2 regions of the Bradyrhizobium sp. LTSPM299 genome follow, and region 1 is predicted to be linked to the other one. Evidence: riboswitches for the same ligand, from Rfam matches in the RefSeq annotation. Region 1 holds a riboswitch; the other holds the start of a gene.

The links. Region 1 has a riboswitch for S-adenosylmethionine ahead of metX (homoserine O-acetyltransferase MetX). Riboswitches for the same ligand answer to the same signal wherever they lie in the genome.
Region 2: linked by a shared signal. The riboswitch ahead of UP10_RS28275 (O-succinylhomoserine sulfhydrylase) and the one ahead of metX (homoserine O-acetyltransferase MetX) in region 1 are both predicted to bind S-adenosylmethionine.

What each region holds. Positions count from the first base shown of each region.
Region 1 is NZ_JYMU01000004.1:5,408-9,007, forward strand. Features, by position in the region: gene UP10_RS00055 (prephenate/arogenate dehydrogenase family protein) at 1-9, opposite strand, end outside; gene hisC (histidinol-phosphate transaminase) at 18-1,115, opposite strand; gene UP10_RS00065 (chorismate mutase) at 1,164-2,027, opposite strand; SAM riboswitch at 2,199-2,278, shown strand; gene metX (homoserine O-acetyltransferase MetX) at 2,364-3,572, shown strand; gene metW (methionine biosynthesis protein MetW) at 3,569-3,600, shown strand, end outside.
Region 2 is NZ_JYMU01000055.1:36,721-40,320, reverse strand. Features, by position in the region: gene UP10_RS28280 (SDR family NAD(P)-dependent oxidoreductase) at 1-173, shown strand, start outside; gene UP10_RS28275 (O-succinylhomoserine sulfhydrylase) at 320-1,513, opposite strand; SAM riboswitch at 1,590-1,669, opposite strand; gene UP10_RS28270 (2'-deoxycytidine 5'-triphosphate deaminase) at 1,793-2,899, shown strand; gene UP10_RS28265 (hypothetical protein) at 3,089-3,600, shown strand, end outside.

The DNA of each region.
Region 1 (3,600 bases):
TGTCGTCACGTCAACGGTCACTTTCCGGCCAGGAAGTCGCGCAGGCCCTCGACCACGAGGCGGTTGGCCTCCTCGGTGCCGATGGTCATGCGCAGCGCATGCGGCAGCTTGTAATTGTTGAGCGCCCGCAGCACCAGGCCGCGCCTGGTGAGATAGGCATCGGCCTCGGCTGCGCTCTTGCCCTTCTCGGTCGGGAAATGGATCAGCACGAAGTTCGCGACGCTCGGCGTCACCTTGAGCCCGAGCTTGCCGATCTCCTCGGTCAGCCAGTTGCGCCAGGTCTCGGTGTGAGCCTTCGACATCTGCACATGCGCGGAGTCCTCGATCGCCGCCGCCGCCGCCAGCATCGCCGGCGCCGAGACGTTGAACGGACCGCGGATGCGGTTGCAGGCGTCGACGATATGCGCCGGGCCGAACATCCAGCCGATCCGCAGTGCCGCAAGGCCGTGGATCTTCGAGAAGGTGTGCGCCACCACGGTATTCTCGGTGGTGGCCACCAGCTCGATGCCCATCTCGTAGTCGTTGCGCGAGACGTAATCGGCATAGGCGGCGTCGAGCACCAGCACCACATGCGAGGGCAGGCCGGCGTGCAACCGCTTGACCTCGTCGAACGGCAGATAGGTGCCGGTCGGATTGTTCGGGTTGGCGAGCCAGACCAGCTTGGTGCGCGGCGTCACCGCCTTAAGGATCGCATCGACATCGGCGGTGAGATTGGTCTCGGCCGCGACGACGTTCTTCGCGCCGTTCGCCATCGTCGCGATCGGGTAGACCAGGAAGCCATGGGTGGTCGAGATCGCCTCGTCACCCTGACCGAGGTAGGTATGCGCGAGCAGATTGAGGATCTCGTCGGAACCGGCGCCGCAGATGATGCGGTTGGGATCGAGACCGTAGGTGCGCCCGATCGCCTCGCGCAGCACCCGCGAGGTGCCTTCCGGATAATCCTCCAGATGGTCGACCGCGTGCTTGTAGGCCGCCATCGCCTTCGGCGACGGGCCAAACGGCGTCTCGTTGGCGGACAGTTTGAACACCTTGCGGCCCGGTTCCGGCACCGGGCTCTTGCCGGGCGTGTAGGGCGCAATATCGAGAATGCCGGGATTCGGCACGGGGCGGGACATCTTCAACTCCGGATAGGCGGGCGGCATAAGAGTCTGAATGACTTCAATTCAGGACTTTGCCGACCCATTCGTGGGAACCGTATAGCGCGTTGCGTGGCTGCCGACGAGGGCCGACGAGCGGACCGAGGCGCCGGCCTTGATCAAAGCGAGCTTGATGATCTCAAAGCCGCTCTTATGAGGGTCTTGCCCCGTGACCGAGACCAGCAGCGCCGCGCCGTCGAAGGCGGTGTCGGGCACCGCGACGATCTCGGCCAGCGGCGCCAGCGCGCGGGCGACGTCGGCGTTCCAGCCGGAGACGCGCACGCTCCACATCTGGACTTCGGTGACCATGGCGTCGTCGGCGACCCGCGAGACCACGAACACCGGCAGCGCGGCCGGATGGTCGGCGCGCTCGAGGAACGGCAGCCGCGCGATGATCTTCGGCGCGCCGTCGGCTTCGAGCGCGTTCCACCAGGGCGTGCGGCTGGAGATCGCGGAGACCAGCGCGAGGTCGCCCTTGGATTTCGCTACCGCTTCGACCGCGGCCTGTGCGCTGAAATGCGCCACATAGGGTACCACGAAGCCGAAATGAAACCGTGCCGAATCCCGCATCGCGGATTCGCCGACCGAAACGTCGGCATGCACCGCGAACGGCGCTTGGACGTAGGTGAAGGTCGAGATGATGACGCGCCAGATGCTCTCGATGGTGTCGAGCGGCAGGATACCGCGATGACGCTCGACCAGGCCGCGCATCATGCTGGCCTCGCGCGCCGGGCGAAACGCCGAGCCGACCTCCTGGGTCTGCTTGACCTGGATCAGGCGGTCGATGATGTCGCCGCGCGCCATCAGCAGGCGGTGAACCTGCTCGTCGATACTGTCAATTTCTTTGCGCAGCTCCTGCAGTGAAGGCGGCGCCGGGGGTGGCTTGGACATCGGAAAACCTTGAGGTCCGGGCGGCCCGATGCCGCGTCAGACAGGGCCCTGATTAGAAAAGACGGGCGCCGAAAGCAAAGAGAAACGTCGCGGCTCAGCCCTGCGCTGACAGGGTTAACCATGCCCCTGGGCCGGGCTGTCTTGACGACGGGAGGACCGAGGACTAGCTTTGCCGTACTCCGTGGTCATTTGAGCCGGCCGGCTTGCAGCCACGTTAAACAACTCGCTAAACAGGCCGGGGACGCATCAGCTCCCGGCCGAACCTTTTGTTCAGGCCGGTTTTTTTATGGCTTGATCTCCGTTCGAGGCCTCCCGCGTGGAGGCGAGGTCGCCTACATGAGCAACGGACGTCCGATAGCAAGCCCGCCGATCCACAGCGATGATCGCGCCCATGAGACGGATCATCCGTCGTCTTTGGTGGCGAAGTTCGGGATGGATCAGCCGTTGAAGCTCGATTGCGGCGTCGATCTCGCACCGTTCCAGATCGCCTACCAGACCTATGGCGAGCTCAACGCCGACAGGTCCAACGCGATCCTGGTCTGTCACGCGCTGACCGGCGACCAGCATGTCAACAATATCCATCCTGTCACCGGCAAGGCCGGCTGGTGGGATACGATGGTCGGTGTTGGCAAGCCGTTGGATCCCGAAAAATACTTCATCATCTGCTCCAACGTGATCGGCGGCTGCATGGGCTCGACCGGGCCGGCCTCGATCAATCCGGCTACGGCCAAGGCGTGGGGGCTCGATTTTCCGATCATCACGATCCCCGACATGGTGCGTGCGCAAGCGATGCTGATCGATCGCCTCGGCATCACGACGCTGTTCTGTGTGGTCGGCGGCTCGATGGGCGGCATGCAGGCGCTGCAATGGACCGCGGCCTACCCGGAGCGCGTGTTCTCGACGCTGGCGATCGCCTGCTCGACACGCCACTCGGCGCAGAATATCGCGTTCCATGAGCTGGGCCGACAGGCGGTGATGGCCGATCCGGATTGGCGCGGCGGCCGCTACGTCGACGAGGATACGCATCCGCACCGCGGCCTCGCGGTGGCGCGGATGGCCGCGCACATCACCTATCTCTCGGACGCCGCGCTGCATCGCAAGTTCGGGCGGCGGATGCAGGACCGCGAACTGCCGACCTTCTCGTTCGACGCCGATTTCCAGGTCGAGAGCTATCTGCGCTACCAGGGCTCGTCCTTTGTCGAGCGCTTCGACTCCAACAGCTACCTCTATCTGACCCGCGCGATGGACTATTTCGATATCGCCGGCGACCACGACGGCGTGCTGGCGAAGGCGTTCACCGGCATCAAGACGCGCTTCTGCGTGGTGTCGTTCACCAGCGACTGGCTGTTTCCGACCTCGGAATCGCGTGCGCTGGTGCACGCGCTGAACGCGTCGAGTGCGCGGGTGTCGTTTGCCGAGATCGAGACCGATCGCGGCCACGACGCCTTCCTGCTCGACGTGCCCGAATTCCTCGATATCGTCCGCGCCTTCCTGCACTCCGCAGGCAAGGCGCGCGGACTTAACGATAGCGACGGCCAATCATGAACATCCAGCAGACATTGCCATTGCAGGG
Region 2 (3,600 bases), on a different contig from region 1:
TGTGGGAGGATCCGGAGAACCTGAAGCGCCGCACCGCGTCGTCGCCGCTTCGCCGTATCGGCGAACCCGAGGAGATCGCCGGCGCGGTGGCCTATCTCGCCTCCGACGCCTCGACCTTCATGACCGGCCAGACCATCGTGATCGACGGCGGCGTCACCACGGCAGCGACGTAACGCTCAGTCGCTCGATAAAGTAGCGCTCAATCGCTCCACAAACTCGTCATGCCCGGCCTTGTGCCGTGCATCCACGTCTTGGTGTAGCGAGAAGCAAGCCGTGGATGGCCGGGACAAGCCCGGCCATGACGGATGGAGCCAGTCTCTCATACCTGCGCCAGCGCCTGATCGAGATCCTCGATCAGGTCGTCGGCATGCTCCAGCCCCGCCGAGAAGCGGATAAAGCCTTCGCTGATGCCGAGTTCGGCACGGGCTTCCGGCGCCAGGCGCTGATGTGTCGTGGTCGCGGGATGCGTGACCAGGCTCTTGGCGTCGCCGAGATTGTTGGATATCCGCGCGATCTTCAACGCGTTGAGGCAGCGGAAGGCGCCGGCCTTGCCGCCCGTCACCTCGAAGCCGACCAGCGTTGAGCCGGCGCGCATCTGCTTCTTCACCGTCTCGGCCTGCGGATGGTCGGCGCGGCCGGGATAGACCAGCCGCGTGATCTTCGAATGGTTCGCCAGCACGTCGGCGATCTTCGCCGCGCTCTCGGTCTGCGCCTTGACGCGAATGCCGAGCGTCTCAAGTCCCTTCAGCAGCACCCAGGCGTTGAACGGCGACAGCGACGGCCCGGTCTGGCGCATGAAATTATGGATGTGCTCGGCGATGAAAGCTTCGGACGACAGGATGACGCCGCCGAGGCAGCGGCCCTGGCCGTCGATGTGCTTGGTCGCGGAATAGACCACGACGTCGGCGCCGAGCGTGAGCGGGCTCTGCCAGATCGGCGTTGCGAACACGTTGTCGACGATCAACCGGGCGCCGCCGCTGTGCGCGATCTTGGCAATGGCCGCGATATCGAGCACGTCGAGTGTCGGATTGGTCGGGCTCTCCAGAAAGAAGGATTTGGTGTTCGGCCGCAATGCGCGCTGCCACTGGTCGAGATCGAGACCATCGACCAGCGTGGTTTCGATACCGTAGCGCGGCAAGAGGTCCTGCACCACGTAAAGGCACGAGCCGAACAGGGCTTTCGACGCGACCAGATGATCGCCGGCCTTCAGCGGTGCGAGGATCGCGGTGGTCACCGCGGCCATGCCGGTCGCAGTCGAGCGCGCGGCTTCGGCGCCCTCCAGCTCGATCATGCGGCGCTCGAACATCGCGATCGTCGGATTGGAATAGCGCGAATAGATAAAGCCGGGATCCTGGCCCTTGAAGCGCGCCTCGCACTGCTCTGCGCTGTCGTAGACATAGCCCTGGGTGAGGAACAGGCCTTCCGACGTCTCGCCGAATTGCGAGCGCAGCGTGCCGCCATGGACGAGGCGGGTTTCGGGACGATAGTGGGCGGTAGATTTGGCTTCAGACATGTGACCTCCGACGCGGCCATTCCCTTGGGAAAATAGCCACAAAAAAACCGGCCTGGAGAAACCTCCACAAGCCGGGATCACACTGTCCCCGGCCTGTTTAGCGACTTATTTAACGTGGCTGCAAGCCGGCCGGCTCAAATCACCACGGGATAAGTGTTGCTGATATTCCCTCACGGCCTTTCCGTCAAGGCGGTCATCGGATAACTCGTAAAAGCCCATATTTTGGGGCTTGGATGGCCGCTCAGGGTATGATTTTGGGCCATCTCGAGGGGCCGCGCCGTGTCGTTCACGCTGGAAGAAGAATCCAACGGAATCTTGCCCGACCGCATGATCGCGGAGATGGCGGAGGCCGGCCTCATTCTGCCGGCGTACCCGTTCATCGAGAGCCAGATCCAGCCGGCGAGCCTCGATCTGCGCCTCGGCGACATCGCCTACCGCGTCCGTGCGAGCTTCCTGCCGGGGCCCGACTCCACCGTTGCCGAGCGCATCGACCAGTTGAAGCTGCACGAGATCGATCTGTCCGACGGCGCGGTGCTGGAGACCAATTGCGTCTATATCGTCCCGCTGCTGGAAAGCCTGGCGCTGCCGCCGGAGATCGTCGCCGCGGCCAACCCGAAGAGCTCGACCGGCCGGCTCGACGTCTTCACCCGTGTGATCGCCGACGGCACCCGCCGCTTCGACATGATCGGCGCCGGCTATCACGGGCCGCTCTATGCCGAGATCAGCCCGAAGACCTTCCCTGTGCTGCTGCGCGAGGGCTCGCGGCTGAGCCAGGTGCGCTTTCGCATCGGCGACGCGGTCCTCAGTGCCGATGAGCTCGACGCGCTGCATGCCGCCGAGCGGCTGGTCGATATCGACGATGCCGATCTGGTCGAGGGCGTTGCGCTCTCGGTCGATCTCTCCGGCGAGAATTCGAACGGCTTCGTCGGCTACCGCGCCAAGCGCCACACCGGCGTGGTCGATGTCGACCGCCGCGCCGGCTACGCGGTCGACGATTTCTGGGAGCCGATCAAGGCGCGCACCGACGGCAGTCTGATCCTCGATCCCGGCGAATTCTATATCCTCGCTTCAAAGGAAGCCGTGCAGGTGCCGCCGGATTACGCCGCCGAGATGGTGCCGTTCGATCCCCTGGTCGGCGAATTCCGCGTCCACTATGCCGGCTTCTTCGATCCCGGATTCGGCTATGCCGGCGCCGGCGGGAAGGGGTCGCGCGCGGTGCTCGAAGTGCGTTCGCGCGAAGTGCCGTTCATCCTCGAGCACGGCCAGATCGTCGGTCGTCTGGTCTATGAGAAGATGCTCGAGCGGCCCGACGCGATGTACGGCCAGCGCATCGGCTCCAACTACCAGGCGCAGGGCCTGAAGCTCTCGAAGCATTTTCGGGTGTAGCGATATTCTCTCCGTCGTCATTCCCCGCGAAAGCGGGGAATCCAGTCCGCCGCGGCCCCTGAATAGATAACGTACGCCTCTGGAATACTGGATCGCCCGAACGAGTCGGGCGATGACACTGCATGTGCGTTGGTTGCGTCGCTTCTCCGGCGATGACACACTCTGGCAAAACAACAAACGGGAGCGAACATGACCGGAGAGCAGGGCGCGCAAGAAGCGCAATGGCGGAAATGGCGCAGCGTCGCCGATCTCTACCATGCCTTCTTCACCGGGCTGATCCTCACCGTGGTGACGCGGCGCGGCACCGCCGATGCGGCCGAGTTCGTGTTCCGGGTGTTTCGCCGCCAGCAGCAGGAGCGCTTCCTGCCGGGGCTCAAGAAGCTCGGCCTTGACGACCTGCCGCCGGCGGTCGCCGCCGCGCAATATCACTACCTCTCGAACTGGATCGGCGGCGTGCATGTCGAATACATGCACGAGACCGACCGCAAGGCCTGGATCCGCTATCCGCCGCCGCGCTGGATCTGGAAGGGCACCGCGATCTGCGGCGTGCCCGGCGAAGTCTCGCGCGCGATGCTGCGCGGCTGGCACGCCAACAATGGTGCAGCCCTCGGCGATCTCAGGCTCGGCTTCGTCTGCACCAAGCAGAGCGTCGACGGGCAGGATGGACTTGAAGGCTATTACTGCGAATACGACCATCCGCT